Regions from separate parts of the Bradyrhizobium sp. LjRoot220 genome, predicted to be linked through region 3. Evidence: predicted binding sites of a transcription regulator. Region 3 holds the regulator's gene; each other region holds the start of a gene.

Region 1 (3,883 bases), on a different contig from region 3:
CCAGCGAGCGCGCCGCGGGTTTTAGCAGGCCGGGGAAATAGATGTGATAGGCGCCGAAGCGCACGCCATACTTGCGAAGCGTCGCGCGCGAGGGCTGGTCGAGATCCTTCATCTCGGCGGTGATTTTTGCGCGCTCCAGCACGCCGAGCGCCTCGATCAATTGGAACGCGATGCCGCGCGCGATGCCGGTGATGTCCTCGGCTTTCGCAAGGCCGAACAGCGGGCCCAGCAGCTTTTCGATATGCGTCTTCAGCCACAGATCGAGCCGCGTCTGCACGGCTTCGCGTGCCGCGCCATTGAGCCGATCGTCGGCGATGATGCGCAGGCGCGGATGCAGCGCGTCGTCAGCTGCGACCAGCTTCGCCACCGCATCGCCGGTCCAGCGGATGGTGCCGTCGGACGTCAGCACGAACTGATCGTCCGGGGCAGCGCTGAGCTTTTCGGCGCGTGCGTCGATCTCGCCGGCCAGCACCTGCTGTGCTGCCGCCTGCAACGCCTTGGCGTCGGAGCCAGCCTCTGCTGCATCTGGTGCGAAGGTGAATCCGTCGAGGCGGCCGATCACATGGCCTTCAACGATCACTTCGCCGGTCTTGCCAATTTCCGTATTCAAAACACTGTTCTCCCGCAGGCGGCGCATCAATACACTGGTACGGCGGTCAACGAAACGCTCCGTTAGCCGTTCATGCAGCGCATCGGACAATTTATTTTCAACCTCGCGCGTGATCCCCTGCCAGTGGTCGGGGTCACCCAGCCAGTCCGGCCGGTTGGCGACGAAGGTCCAGGTGCGGATTTGCGCGATCCGGCCCGACAGCGTGTCGATATCGCCAGTGACGCGGTCGGCCTGGTCGACCTGGGCGCCGAACCATGCGTCTGGAATCCGGCCCCTTTTCATCAGGAACCCGTAGAGCGTGGTCACGAGTTCGGCATGGGCGGCGGGCGCCAGGCGGCGGTAATCCGGGATCTGGCAGGCGTCCCACAGCCGTTCCACGGCAGCCGGCCCGTGGGCCATCTCCCGCACATCGCCGTCGCGTGCCGCATGATCGAGCACGCGCAGATCCTCGGCAATCGGCGCCCGGGTCAGCACTTCATGCTGCGGCGACAGCGCCAGCGAGACCTGCAGGCTGCCGAGCGAGGCGAAATCCAGCTTGGAATTGCGCCATTGCAGCATTTTGACGCTGTCGAAGGTGTGGTTCTGCAGCGCGTTCACCAGTTCCGGCTCGAACGGCGCGCAGCGGCCGGTGGTGCCAAAGGTGCCGTTGCGCGTGGCGCGGCCGGCGCGGCCCGCAATCTGTGCGAACTCCGACGGATTGAGGCGGCGGAACTGGTAGCCGTCGTATTTGCGGTCCGAGGCAAACGCGACATGATCGACGTCGAGGTTCAACCCCATGCCGACGGCGTCGGTGGCGACGAGATAATCGACGTCGCCGTTCTGGAACATCTCGACCTGCGCATTTCGTGTGCGCGGCGAGAGCGAGCCGAGCACCACGGCCGCACCGCCATGCTGGCGGCGGATCAACTCGGCGATGGCGTAGACTTCATCGGCCGAGAACGCGACGATCGCGGTCCTTCGCGGTTGGCGCGTGATCTTGCGGTCGCCGGCGAATTCGAGCTGCGACAATCTGGGGCGTGTGACGATCGACGCGCCCGGCAGCAGCCGCTCGATGATGGGCCGCATGGTCGCAGCCCCCAGCAGCAATGTCTCGTCGCGGCCGCGGCGGTGCAGGATGCGATCGGTGAAGACATGCCCGCGTTCGAGGTCCGCCGCGATCTGGACTTCATCGACCGCAAGGAACGACACGTCGATATCCCTGGGCATCGCTTCCACGGTCGACACCCAGTAGCGCGGGTTCTTCGGCTTGATCTTCTCCTCACCGGTGATCAGCGCGACGGCTTCCGTGCCGGCGCGCGCGGCGATCTTGTTGTAGACCTCGCGCGCCAGCAGCCGCAGCGGCAGGCCGATGATCCCGGACGAATGCCCCAGCATCCGCTCGATCGCCAGATGCGTCTTGCCGGTGTTGGTCGGCCCCAGCACCGCGGTGACGCCGGCGCCGGGAGCCCGTTCATGGCCGAACGTGGACGAATAGGAGAAAGCCATATTTTGCAGGTGTTTCTTGCTTATCGGGCAACGCCGCGCGGTTTGAATTGTGTGTCAGTTTGCGACGGTGATGCGGTCGCGGCTTAAGCTCTGGAACGAGTCTAGAACGAATCGCGCCCGAATCGCTGACTCTTACTGAAACTGGCTTCGTTCACCGCAACATCCAGCGTTAGTGTTCGTGATGCGGCACTAGATCAAGTTTGCCTGGGCTCCACAAGGCGGGGTTATTGGGCGAATTCCCTTAAAATTGAACGGGGCCGGAGTCGAATCAGAAGCGGTGAAGAGTCAATGGGATTCATGGGCTCCAATCCCTCCCCGTCATCCCCGCGCAACGGCTGCGCCGTTGTCGCTGGAGGTGCGAGCCTTGCGGTGCACTTGCACCGCTGGGCGAGCCTCGAAGGATGCACGGCCCGGGCTGTCGCCCTTCGAGGGCCGTGCTGCGCACGGCCACCTCAGGGTGACGGTCAAACAGCTGCGAAAATCCCTACTGCGTCTTCGCCACCTTTGGCGGCGCGGCGGTGGTGACAAAACTTGTGGCTTCCAGCATCGCGGGCCCGAAAGGCGTCGGGATGGTCATGCGGAACGGAACCAGGATGCGGGTGCCGGCGATCGGCACGAAGGCGATCTCGATGTTGCGCTGGCTGGCGAGGTGTTTGATCACGGGGCGATCGGGGATATAGCCCGCGACCGGCGTGAAATAGACCGCGCAGACCACCGCGGGCCCATGATAGCCGCGCTCGGCCCTCACATTCTCCATGCGCTTGTAGTCGAGCTTGAGGTCGTAGCGTAAGCGCCCATCGAAGATGCCGGTGCCGGTGCGGCAGGCCTCCGGCGACAGCGGATCGCCCGTGCCGGGCACGCGGATCATCGAGCCCGTCATCGGATCGAGCACGTTTTTGCGATGCGCTTCCGTCACGACGATGCGGTCGGCATCCACCGGCGGCTCCGGCTCGATCGAAAAATCCTTCACCCCGCCATTGGCGATCACCAGCCGCACGGTCTCGGATTTTTTCGAGCTCGTGGTGGTCGCGGTATAGGAATTGGCGACCAGCGCGCCGCCCACGACGCGGCCCTGCGAAGCCCCGGACCCCTTGCCGCCGGAGAACGCCTGCAGCAGCCCGGTGGAACCGCCCTGCGCGGAGGCCGAGAACTGGTCGTCGCCGATTTCGATGGTCCAGGTGCCCTTGCCGACGGGAATCCCCGCCAGCGTGGCTTCATAATGAGCATCGAGCCGGCCCTGCGCGGAGGCCCGCTGCGGCGCCAGCCACAGCACTGCGGCGGCCGCAAGACTGCCCAGCAGGCCGAACTGATGCGAAATGGCGCGTGTGGTCACGTAACTGACGGTCCTGCTGGCGCGAGCTCTTGTTTATCTAATCAAAAATATCCGGCAAACAACGCGTGGCGCCCTCGCGGTGGCTCAATCCGCAGGGAATAGGAGATGTCGGCGGGGATTGCGCCCTTTATATGGTCCTTAAAGCGTTGATATCCTTAAAGCCTTGATAGCTATAATACCTGGGAACCGCAGCCAAAGCGGCTTTGGCCCGGCTCCGGCGGGCGCGCAAAATCTCAGCCGAAACGGCGCAAAACCTTGACGCAATGGGCCTTGCGCCCTATACGTCCGCGGTTCCTGGAAATGGACATGATTTTGGACCCCCGCGCGGCGCCATGATGCGCTTGCTGGTTGCGGGGATGGAAGAGGATTTTTGCGATGTCTCGGCGCTGCGAACTGACGGCCAAGGGCCCGCTGGTGGGTCACAAGGTGAGCCACTCGAACATCAAGACCAAGCG
Region 2 (3,883 bases), on a different contig from region 3:
TGCGGGACTGCTCCGGCTCCCGCGCGCACAGCACCGTGACGATGCCAATCAGCACCAGCGCCGCCATGACAGCGAAACTCGCCATCCAGGCATCGAGCCGTGACAGCCCGGCATACTCGAAGCCCGTGACGAGAAACAGCGCTCCGGCCGTGGACGCCACCATGCCGACGCGATAGGCCGCCACATAGGACGCCATGCCTGCGGCCTGTTCGTTCTCCGCGAGGCTTTCGACCCTGTAAGCATCGACCACGATGTCCTGCGTTGCCGAGGCCGTGGCGACCAGCAGGGCGCCGAGCGCCACGTAGAACGGCGAGCGCGCGGGATCGGTCAGCGCCAGTCCGAGGATCGCGGCCATCAGCAGCAGTTGGGTGAAGACCAGCCAGCCGCGCCGCCGCCCGAGCCAGCGCGTTAGCAGCGGAATGTTAAGTCCATCCACCAGTGGCGCCCACAGGAACTTGAGCGTGTAGGGCGTGCCCACCAAGGTGAACAGGCCGATGGTGCCGAGGCTGACGCCGTTCTCGCTGACCCACACCAGCAGCGTCGATCCCGACAACGCCAGCGGCAGCCCGGACGAAAAGCCGAGCATCATCACGATCAGCACGCGCGGCTGCAGATACACCGTCCATGCGTCGTGCCAGGAGGCGCGGGGTGATGCTGCAGATTGCGCTGGCGTAGAGGGGGCTTCAGGTGCGTTCATGGGCAGGTGTTAGCAGATTCGGAGGCCAAAAATGATACTGTCATCGCCCGGTCAAGCCACCCACCGGGCTGTCATCGTCCGCGAAGGCGGACGATCCAGTACTCCGCGAAGCCTAAGTTCGCTAACTGTTTCCTCGTGCTACTGGATACCCCGCCTTCGCGGGGTATGACGGAGAATTGGAAATAGCGAAGACACTCAAACGCCGGCTATGCTGGGGTACATATCATCCCAATTGGGATTGAGCTCTTCTATCTGATTTTCCAGGCGCGATTCCATTTCTTCAGTAGCTTCTCGCGCTTGATCGCATTTTCAGCGTCATCGAATTGCTCGAAATAGACCAGTTTGTCGACATCGTACTTCTTCGTGAATCCTTTGACCGACTTCAGGCGATGCTCGGCAACGCGACGAATCAGGTCGTTGGTGACGCCGATGTAAAGCGTCCCGCCGATCCGGCTGGCGAGGATATAGACGTAGAAGCTGCGGGTACCCATCTGCGGCCTCTGGAATACTGGGCGGATTCGCCCGGTCAAGCCGGGCGATGACACCGTTTCTGTAGCGGCTATTCCCCAGCCTGCATCTTCCGCTGCAATGGAAACAGTTCCGGTGCCCCCGCCTTGACGATCCGCGGGACCTCGGCCGGGGTTTCGGTCTTGCTGAAATCCAGATCCTCGATCCTTCCTGCACGCTTTTCGATCTTGTCGGCGGAAATCAGGATTTGCCGGACGTCCTCGTTTACATCGCCAAAATGCTTCTGCAGTTTTAGCACGCGGTCGCGCAGGCGGCCGAGATCGTCGCCCAGATTCATCACCTCGGTGCGGATCTGGTCGGCGGCGTCGCGCATCCGTGCGTCTTTGAGGATCTGCTGCATGACCTGGATCGCCAGCATCAGCAGCGACGGCGACACCAGCACGACGCGGGCGCGGTAGGCCTTCTGGATCACGTCGTCGAAGCCGTCGTGTATCTCCGCATAGACCGATTCTGACGGCACGAACATCAGCGCGGTGTCCTGGGTTTCGCCGGCGATCAAGTATTTCTCGGCGATGTCGTTGACATGCTTCATCACGTCGGCGCGCAGCCGCTGGGTGGCGTATTTCTTTTCCTCGTCGGTGCGGGCGTCGTGCAGCGCGGTCATCGCTTCCAGCGGAAATTTCGCATCGATGCAGAGCGGGCGCTGATCGGGGAGGAACACCACGCAATCCGGCCGCTTGCCGGTCGAGAGCGTGTGCTGGAATTCGTAGGAACCCATCGGCATGCCGTCCTGGACGATGGCTTCCATCCGCGCCTGGCCGAACGCGCCGCGCGACTGCTTGTTGGCGAGCACGTCGCGCAACGTGGTGACTTGCGAGGTCAGGTCAGTGAGATTTTTATGCGCATTGTCGATAATGCCGAGCCGCTCATGCAGCGCCCGCAAACTGTCCATGGTGTTGCGCGTGGTCGCTTCCATCGACTGGCCGACCCGGTGGGTCACCGAATCCAGCCGCTCGTTGACGGCGCGGGCCATCTCGGCCTGGCGGCCGGCCAGCGCCTGTCCCATCGCATCGACCCGGCCGGTGGATTCGCTCTGGGCGCGAAGCATTTCGCTCAGGCGCTCTTCGAGCTCATCGGCCCGGATCGCCTGCGCCATGGCGAGTTCCGCGCCGCGACGGCCCGACCGGGCAATCACGATGGCAATGGTGAGCAGCAGCACCAGCGCCAGCACGCCAAGGCCGATCAGGGCGTCGACGACACGAATCGGCAGGTCGCCGATGACAAAAAGAATCTCGTTCATGGGCTGCTTGTAGCCGATTCGCTTGATAACGCGAACGAAGAGGGAACATTTATGGTAAATGGAAGCTTAATTTTCGTGGTTAACGCGGCCTTAAAAATCATGGTTAAGGCCGCCTTAACCGGTTCCGCCGCGCATTGACCGCAGCAAATCAGCAGCTTAAATCGCCCCATCATGGCCATCCGAGAAATCATCATCCTGCCGGACAAGCAGTTGCGGCTCGTCTCCAAACCCGTCGAAAAGGTGACGGCGGAGATCCGCAAGCTCGCCGACGACATGTTCGAGACCATGTACGACGCGCCCGGCATTGGGCTGGCCGCGATCCAGGTCGCGCAGCCGCTGCGGCTGATCACCATGGACCTCGCCAAGAAGACCGAGGACGGCGAGACCAGGCCGCAGCCGCGCGTCTTCATCAACCCGGAGATCGTCTCCTCGTCCGAGGAACTTTCGGTCTACGAGGAAGGCTGTCTCTCGATCCCCGAATATTACGAGGCGGTGGAGCGGCCGGCCCAGGTGCGCGTGCGCTATACCGATCTCGACGGCAAGGTGCACGAGGAAGACGCCGACGGCCTGTTCGCCACCTGCATCCAGCACGAGATCGACCACCTCAACGGCGTGCTGTTCGTGGATTACTTGTCCAAGCTGAAGCGCGACCGCGTGATGAAGAAGTTCACCAAGGCCGCGAAGCGCGCGGCGGAGTAGGCTAGGCTCGCCGTCACCCTGAGGTGCGAAGGCGCCTCTTGGCGCCGCAGCCTCGAAGGGCGACGGCAGCCGCAAGCGACATTCTTTCTTTCCTGCGCATCCTTCGAGGCTCGCAAGGGCTCGCACCTTCGGCGATAATGGCGAAGCCATTACGCTGAGATGACGCTCGTTACCTAGATGCCGAGTTAGGAAAACGCTGCCGACATGCCTCTTCGCTTGATCTTCATGGGCACGCCCGATTTCGCGGTGCCGACGCTGCTGGAACTCGTGGCTCACGGCCATGAGATCGCGGCGGTCTACACCCGCGCGCCAAAACCGGCCGGACGCGGCATGAAGTTGCAGGTCACGCCGGTCGAGCAGGAAGCGCGGCGGCTCGGCATACCCGTGTTGACGCCGAGCACCTTGAAGACGCCGGAAGCGCTCGAGACGTTTCGCGCGCACAATGCGGATGCCGCCGTGGTCGTCGCCTATGGCATGATCCTGCCGCAGGCGATTTTGGATGCGCCGCCGCTTGGCTGTTTCAACCTGCACGGCTCGCTGCTGCCGCGCTGGCGCGGCGCCGCGCCGATCAACCGTGCCATCATGGCAGGTGACGCCGAGTCGGGCGTGATGGTGATGAAGATGGATGTCGGCCTCGATACCGGCGACGTCGCGATGGCCGAGCGCCTCACCATATCGGACACCATGACCGCAGCCGATCTGCACGACGCGCTGGCTCC
Region 3 (3,883 bases):
AAAACCTTGGCGCCCACACCTCAACTGATGGAACCCTAACCGAATCGCAGATGCGAACAAATCGCTGGCGCGGTCCATGACGGTATCCGCCTGATGTCGTGAGCGATTACGGAGCGATGTTGCCGTTCAGCAACAAGATGGCGACGCGGCTCTCTCCACGCACGCGTTCAGCCCGCGCGTTTTGCCTCCGCCCCCGCTCTCCGTTATGAAAGCGCTCAACGATCGCCTCCCCAAGCCGAACTCAGATTGGATCGCGATCGAGGAGAAGTGCCCGTGGCCCTGATGCCGGTTGCCGATGCCCTCAGCGCGATCCTCGCAGGCGCAGATCCCCTGCCCGAAGAAATCGCCGCACTCGACACCGCCTGGCATCGCGTGCTGGCGCGCGACCTCGCCGCACGGCGCACGCAGCCGCCGCAGGCGATGTCGGCGATGGACGGCTATGCGGTGCGATCGGCTGACACCGCCGACCTCTCCGCGCGGCTGAAGGTGATCGGCGAGGTCGCGGCCGGCCGCCCGTTCGAGCGCAAGGTCGGCGCCGGCGAAGCGGTCCGGATTTTCACCGGCGGCGTGATCCCCGAGGGCGCCGACGCCGTCATCATCCAGGAAGACACGGCTGCCAGCGGCGACCACATCACCATCACGGAAATTGCAAAACCGGGACGGCATATCCGCGCCGCCGGCGCCGATTTCCGCGAAGGCGATGTGCTGCTCACCAAAGGAAGCCGCCTCACCGAACGCGATCTGTCACTCGCCGCCGGCATGAATTATCCGGAGCTCGCCGTGCACCGCCGCCCGAGGGTGGCGGTGCTGGCCACCGGCGACGAACTGGTGATGCCCGGTTCCGATCCCGGCCCCGGCCAGATCGTCTATTCCAACGGCTACGCGCTGCGCGCGCTGGCGCGGGCCGAGGGCGCCGAGACCATCGATTTCGGCATTGCCGCCGACACGATCGATGCGACCACCGACGGCATCCGCCGTGCCCGCGCATCGGGCGCCGACATCCTGATCACGATGGGCGGCGCCTCCGTCGGCGACCACGACCTCGTCAAGCGCTCGCTGGAGGCCGAGGGCGTCGCGATGGCGTTCTGGCGGATCGCGATGCGCCCGGGCAAGCCGATGATGCACGGACGGCTCGGCGCGATGCGGGTGATCGGCCTGCCCGGCAATCCGGTCTCGTCCTATGTCTGCGGCTTCCTGTTTCTGGTGCCACTGATTCGGGCGCTGTCGGGCCGAAATACCGTCCATCACGTCCGGGAGAGTGCGCTGCTCGGCCGCGATCTTCCCGCCAACGACCAGCGCGAAGACTATCTGCGCGCACGGCTCGAGCGGCGCCAGGATGGCGCGTTGATCGCGGTGCCGGTGAGCCACCAGGATTCCTCGCTGCTGGGAAATCTCGCTGCGGCACGGGCGCTTTTGATCCGTCCGCCGTTTGCGCCGGCGGTGCCGAAGGGGATGCCATGCGAGTTCCTGCGCTTGCCGGAATGATGCACCGCGCAACGGCGCCGTCTGGCGAAGTCGGCGCGCGTTCACCTGAAATTAAGTGGTTGCGGAACATGTATCGAACATATAGTGTCCGTTCATGATTTGTTTCGAGGACTAGTGTCTTTAATTGGGAGTTTTGGACTCCGAATTTAGGGACGCCTCTCGCGACTGAAGACCACGAAGTTGAAGACCACGAAGTTGAAGATCACGAATTACGACGCGCCAACCGGGGGATTGCTCGAGATGCTTACGCGCAAACAGTATGAACTTCTGCGTTTCATCAACGAACGGCTCAAGGAAGCCGGCGTGCCGCCCTCCTTCGACGAGATGAAGGATGCGCTCGACCTCAGGTCCAAGTCCGGCATCCACCGCCTGATCACCGCTCTGGAAGAGCGCGGCTTCATCCGCCGCCTGCCCAACCGCGCGCGCGCCATCGAAGTCATCAAGCTGCCCGAGCTTGCCGGCAGTAACGGCAACGGCCGCCGCGGCTTCACGCCCAGCGTCATCGAGGGCACGCTCGGCAAGGTTCGCGCCGCCAGCGCGCCCGCTGCCGATGATGGCGAGCGCCCGGTCGCCGTACCGGTGATGGGCCGGATCGCCGCCGGTACGCCGATCGAGGCGCTGCAGACCCGCAGCCACACCATCAGCGTACCACCTGACATGCTCGGCTCCGGCGAACATTACGCGCTCGAAGTACGCGGCGATTCCATGGTCGACGCCGGCATTCTCGACGGCGACATGGCGCTGATCCAGCGCAACGAAACCGCCGACACCGGCGATATCGTGGTGGCGCTGATCGACGAGGAGGAAGCAACCCTGAAACGCTTCCGCCGCCGCGGCGCCTCGATCGCGCTCGAGCCCGCCAACACCTCCTATGAAGTCCGCATCCTGCCGCCGAACCGGGTCCGGATTCAGGGCAAGCTGATCGGGCTGTACCGGAAGTACTGAGCGCGGCCCGCTTTCGCGGCCGTCAGTGGCGTCATTCCTCATCCCCAAGTCGTCATGCCCGGCCTTGAGCCGGGCATCAACGTCTTTGGTTCATCTCGAGGAAAGGCGTGGATGGCCGGCCATAGGCGAGCGGAAGCGACGCCGTCCTTCAGACGGCTATGCCCGGCCATGACGAAGGGGGTGCGGCGCGCAGGCGCTCGTCCCACAATTGCCCAGAACACGGCAAAAACTGGCGTGACGTTGGTTGGTATGACGCGTTTTCTTCAGCTTCGCTGGAAACGCCCTAGCCCCGGGGGGAAACGAGACGTGGTCAGCAACATGATCACCAAAATCACCTGGCAACGCGCGGGACTGGTGACCGAGCCGGGCCGCTACATGCTCCGGTTCGGCTGGCTGACGGTGACCGCCGACGACCTCGCAATCTGGCAGCAATATCCGGAGGCCGCCTTCACGCTGGTCGAATTGCCCGACATTGCCGACGACGGCCGGGAGCAATTCCATCTCGGCGCCTTCGAACTGCCGCTGCCGCCGACGGGCGAAGATTCGCAGCCGCCGTAGCGTGTTTGTGATCGGGCGCGCCGGCCTTCAATTGGCAAACGCGCAGAACAGGAATAGACTTTGGCCAAGTCCACTCTGATGGAGGCCAGCGCCTCGAGGGAGGCACGGGTCTCTATCTCTTACGAGGGAGCGATCCGATGTGTGACTATAGTCTGCACGCGATGGCAACGCGTCCTGCCGAGGTCGGCGAGACCCTGATATCGACCACGTTCCGCGGCACCTCGACCCGCGGCTTTGCCAGCGAGCGCGACCCCGCAGTCGCGGTCTGCATGCTGCCCGGGACCGAACTGGCCTTCGCGCAAGACGTCAAATACGACAACCGCTGGATCTGGACGCGGACGGTCGGTTTTCGCGTCGGCAAGTTCAACACCATCAATCCGCATATAAGGGAACGTCACCACGACGCGATCGAGTTTCCCGACGGCAGCCATGTGCTGGTGACACAGCTTTGCGAGGGTCAGCGCGTCACCGTGCTGCAATTGCCGGTGACGAATCCGGCGCCCGAGCGCACGACGACGCAGGCCGACGCAGCCCCGGTGGCCTGGCTTCCCACCGGCTGAACGCGGCGCCGGTTGCGACACGGCCGGCGCGCCAAGGAGCCAACACTACTCGTCCGCCTGCAGGTCGGCGTCCGACGGCGTGGCGTCGATGGCGCGTGGCCGCACGGGCCGCTCGCCCGTTGCGCGCGGCGCGAGGATAGTTGTCTCCGCCTCTCCCTCGCCCGCGATCGCCGGAGACCACGGACGGTCGACGCCTCTGGGCTTGACGGCATCGATGGTAAATCCACCGCCGTTTCGCCGCAGCGCCAGCGCGCCCAGCCGCCGCAGGCGCTCGGCATCGATCACCGCGGCCCCGCACGCCGTCGGCGCCGGCCTTGCGGTCACCAGCAGGCCTG
Region 4 (3,883 bases), on a different contig from region 3:
ACGCCAACGCCGCGTCCGCATCGGCGTGTCGAACGGCACGGCGCTTCTCGTTAAATTCTCTGTATTGTCCAAGGGCGTGCGCTTTGGCTTCGGTCGATTTAACAGACCCTCCACCGCGAAGGACCTTTCTACCAAGAGACTGTAACTGCGAACCCAGTAGAGCCTCAATCTCGGCCATTGTGCTAATGCGGCCAAGGTCCAATTGGTCTTCAAAAATGTCCAGCAATATAGTTGTCAATCGGTTTAGCTCTTTGATCTCACCTTCCACCAAATAATTCTTGGCCACCTCAACATCTGCTTTCGCGACCCTTTCGCCCTTCCATGTTCGCAAGCCCATATGCTCGTGGTCAGCATTCGCGCGACTCATGATCATTTCCGCTGGGGTATGGGTCGTTACGGCCCACAAGAACTTCGCCTGCGTGTGTGCGTAAAATTCCGTCCACTTGGGGGACTTTGGGTCGTAATCGCTGCACATCGAACAGATGTTGCGAAGCTCGCGATAAACATTGGCTTCGTCGGAACGAATATCGCGAATGATCTCGCGCAGCTCTGCTACACGGTCCCGCGCCTCCGGCGCTTTAAGCTGATCCGCATCAACGACAAACCCTTTGGTTGCAAATTGAACCAGCTTATCGGTGGCCCATCTACGGAATAGGGTCGCTTGCGTAGAAGAAACTCGATAGCCGACCGAAATAATCATATCGAGGCTGTAAAGCGTTGAGGGGCGGCCGATGGATAATTGCACTTTTTGCAAAGAAGTGTCTTCGGCGAGTTCCCCCTCCTCGATTATGTTATTGATATGTCTGGATATTGTCGACACATCACGGCCGAATAACTCGGCAATCTGACCTTGGGTCATCCACAGCGTATCGCCATCGTACCGCAGTTCGATGCGGATACCTTTTTCGGTTCCATAGATTAGAAACCGGTCGCCGGTAGTTGCGTCTTCAACCAAATGCACTGGTTCAGTGGGAAGAGGATTCATGGCAGACACCTAAACATGAGTTCCTTTAAGCTGTTTCGGGAAGTTATTTTTAACTCCGTCGACTGAGCCGCAGATTCCGGCACACCCTCTCATTGTTCTCGTAATGTTCTTGCACATTTTTGCCGGTTCCGCTACCCTCGGTAGAGACAGGGGTCGGCATGGTCCAACGCGTTTCTACCGTAGCCTTTGAGGGGATCGAGACCCGCGCGGTCGACGTGCAGGTGCAGGTCGCGCCCGGGCTGCCGGCGTTCGCGATCGTCGGGTTGCCCGACAAGGCGGTGTCCGAGGCCAGAGAGCGGGTGCGCTCGGCGCTGATCGCCTCGGGGCTGGCGCTGCCGGCCCGCCGGATCATCGTCAACCTGGCGCCCGCCGACGTGCCCAAGGAAGGCAGCCATTACGACCTGCCGATCGCGCTCGGCCTGATGGCCGCGATCGGCGCGATCCCGCCCGACGCGCTTGCAGGTTTTACGGTGCTCGGCGAACTCGGGCTTGACGGATCGATCGCGCCGGTCGCGGGCGTACTGCCGGCGGCGATCGGCGCCAACTCGCGCGAGGAAGGCCTGATTTGCCCCGCCGCGTGCGGATCGGAAGCAGCCTGGGCGAGTCCGGATATCCAGATCATCGCCGCAAAATCGCTGATCCAGATCGCCAACCACTTCAAGGGCACGCAACTATTATCGCGGCCGCAGCCGAAAGTGCACGAGCGCGAGGAAACACTGCTCGACCTCCGAGACATCAAGGGCCAGGAGAGTGCAAAACGCGCGCTGGAGATCGCGGCCGCCGGCGGGCATCACCTCCTGATGATCGGTTCCCCGGGCGCCGGCAAGTCGATGCTGGCGGCGCGGCTGCCCTCGATCCTGCCGCCGCTGTCGCCGTCGGAACTCTTGGAAGTCTCGATGATCGCCTCCGTCGCCGGTGAAATCCGCGACGGCGCGCTGACGGCGCGGCGGCCGTTCAGGGCGCCGCATCATTCCGCCAGCATGGCGGCACTCACGGGCGGCGGCATGCGCGCCAGACCAGGCGAGATCTCGCTGGCGCATCAGGGCGTGCTGTTCCTCGACGAATTGCCGGAGTTCGATCCGCGCGTGCTGGACTCGCTGCGCCAGCCGCTGGAAAACGGCGAGGTCGCGGTGTCCAGGGCCAATCACCGCGTCACCTATCCGGCGCGCTTCATGCTGGTGGCGGCGATGAACCCGTGCCGCTGCGGCCACGCCTATGAGCCCGGCTATTCCTGCAAGCGCGGCCGGATCGACCGCTGCACATCGGACTATCAGGTGCGCATCTCCGGGCCGATGATGGACCGCATCGACCTGCGCATCGAAGTGCCGGCGGTGACCGCTGCCGACCTGATCCTGCCGCCACCGAGCGAAGGCTCCGCTGAAGTGGCTGCGCGCGTCGCCGCCGCGCGTGATGTTCAGCTCGCGCGTTACGCCGCCGCCGGCATGCCGCATGTCCGCACAAATGCGGAGGCGCCGGCGTCGCTGCTCGAGACCATCGCGCAGCCGGATGTACAGGGCCAAAAGCTGCTGCGCGACGCTGCGGAAACCATGAAACTCACCGCGCGCGGCTATCACCGCGTGCTCCGCGTTGCGCGCACGCTGGCCGACCTCGACGGCGCGGACAAGATCGGCCGGCTGCATCTGGCCGAAGCGTTGTCGTATCGTGCGCTGGCCGAGGACGCGCGGCGCGCGGCGTGACGGAGCGGGATGGGCCCTTGCGCCGAGGAATCAAAAAGCCGAAACAATCTGCGTTGCGGTTGTTGCCCCAGGACTGCGCCGGACACGCAGTCATGACTTGGTCACTCTGGCACCACGTAAGCCGTCCCGGCGGGCCGCTTTTTGATTTGGCCGCGGCAAATTGGGCGCGACGGGCAAATAACTTCTGATTTGCGGAATTCAGGTCAAGCCAAAAATTATATAGAATGAAAAATATTTCGCTTTTCCAGAACGACAAATCAGGCTACATCTTCACCCATCCCGTCCCGCCAGAGGGGCGTATCATGATCGTCACGATCGTTGGGACGGGTCGCGGTGGACGCTGGCAGTGCCGATAACGAACGGCGCGAGAGCGTACGGCAAAGGCGTGTGGTCCTGACGTCGCGGTGCTGGCGTCAATGCACCTGGAGGCAATAGCTTCTCAGGGCGCAACGGAGGCAAAAGAGCCGTTCTCCGGGGAGAGCTCGTTATAAGCCGTAAAGCCATTGCGCAGGGAATGTCGGATGTTCTCCGCTGCCCTGTATGCTCGTGTGCGCACTTCCTTGTGCACATTGCACACGAGATCGCGGGTGCAGCGCGCATCCGGCATTCCCTGCGCCCTCCTTGTTTGAGAGGGCGACGACTACTTGCAAAACTCGCGCAGATCGTGCCGCGAGAACGCGACGGTGCGTCCCCGTCATCCTGAGGTGCGAGCCTCTTCGGCGAGCCTCGAAGGATGAATCGGCCACAGACGGGCCGTCGTCCTTCGAGGCGCGCAAGAGGCGCGCACCTCAGGATGACGGATTGAGCTAAGCGGGCGACCCAGTATCCAGAGACGCCGATGATTGAACCGACAGGCCGCGGCGTACTGGGTCTCCCGCTCCAGTGCGCAATTGCGCACAAGGCGGGGGACGACAGCAGGGCTCATAAACCCCGTAGTAACGAGTTTTCTTTACCCTCTGCCAACCATAAGCCCCCTGTCGCGGGCTTGTGTCGAGTGGGTAGTGTCATGTTGCGTTTTGGGATTCTGGCCTCGGTGGTTCCGCTGGCCGTGGTGGCCGTGTTCGCACGCGGCGAATTCTCGACCGGTCCGCGCCCCTGCATCGAGATCGCAGGCGCTTCGGTCCAGATTGCGGCGCTGTCCTGGCAGGCCGAACGTCATGTCAGTTTCACCAACGATCCGAGCCGCGCGACCGTGCGGGTC

Evidence for each region. Region 3 encodes LexA, which represses DNA repair genes until DNA is damaged. Its sites were predicted from a motif close to TGTTCNNNNTGTGTTCNG; they were not measured.
Region 1: a site for LexA is predicted at 2,187-2,204, ahead of ACSQ84_RS22270 (helicase-related protein). Genes of this name have one in related genera too.
Region 2: a site for LexA is predicted at 2,496-2,513, ahead of ACSQ84_RS23195 (DNA recombination protein RmuC). Genes of this name have one in related genera too.
Region 4: a site for LexA is predicted at 1,079-1,096, ahead of ACSQ84_RS24795 (YifB family Mg chelatase-like AAA ATPase). Genes of this name have one in related genera too.

What each region holds. Positions count from the first base shown of each region.
Region 1 is NZ_CAXUPS020000005.1:211,835-215,717, reverse strand. It holds gene ACSQ84_RS22270 (helicase-related protein) at 1-2,095, opposite strand, end outside; gene ACSQ84_RS22265 (DUF3108 domain-containing protein) at 2,580-3,428, opposite strand; gene rpmB (50S ribosomal protein L28) at 3,804-3,883, shown strand, end outside.
Region 2 is NZ_CAXUPS020000005.1:413,899-417,781, forward strand. It holds gene ACSQ84_RS23185 (AmpG family muropeptide MFS transporter) at 1-697, opposite strand, end outside; partial or broken gene ACSQ84_RS23190 (GIY-YIG nuclease family protein) at 893-1,188, opposite strand; gene ACSQ84_RS23195 (DNA recombination protein RmuC) at 1,257-2,465, opposite strand; gene def (peptide deformylase) at 2,637-3,164, shown strand; gene fmt (methionyl-tRNA formyltransferase) at 3,369-3,883, shown strand, end outside.
Region 3 is NZ_CAXUPS020000004.1:183,767-187,649, forward strand. It holds gene ACSQ84_RS19230 (molybdopterin molybdotransferase MoeA) at 274-1,485, shown strand; gene lexA (transcriptional repressor LexA) at 1,726-2,430, shown strand; gene ACSQ84_RS19240 (hypothetical protein) at 2,749-2,988, shown strand; gene ACSQ84_RS19245 (hypothetical protein) at 3,126-3,548, shown strand; gene ACSQ84_RS19250 (ComEC/Rec2 family competence protein) at 3,594-3,883, opposite strand, start outside.
Region 4 is NZ_CAXUPS020000006.1:299,513-303,395, forward strand. It holds gene rhuM (RhuM family protein) at 1-985, opposite strand, end outside; gene ACSQ84_RS24795 (YifB family Mg chelatase-like AAA ATPase) at 1,144-2,682, shown strand; gene ACSQ84_RS24800 (hypothetical protein) at 3,689-3,883, shown strand, end outside.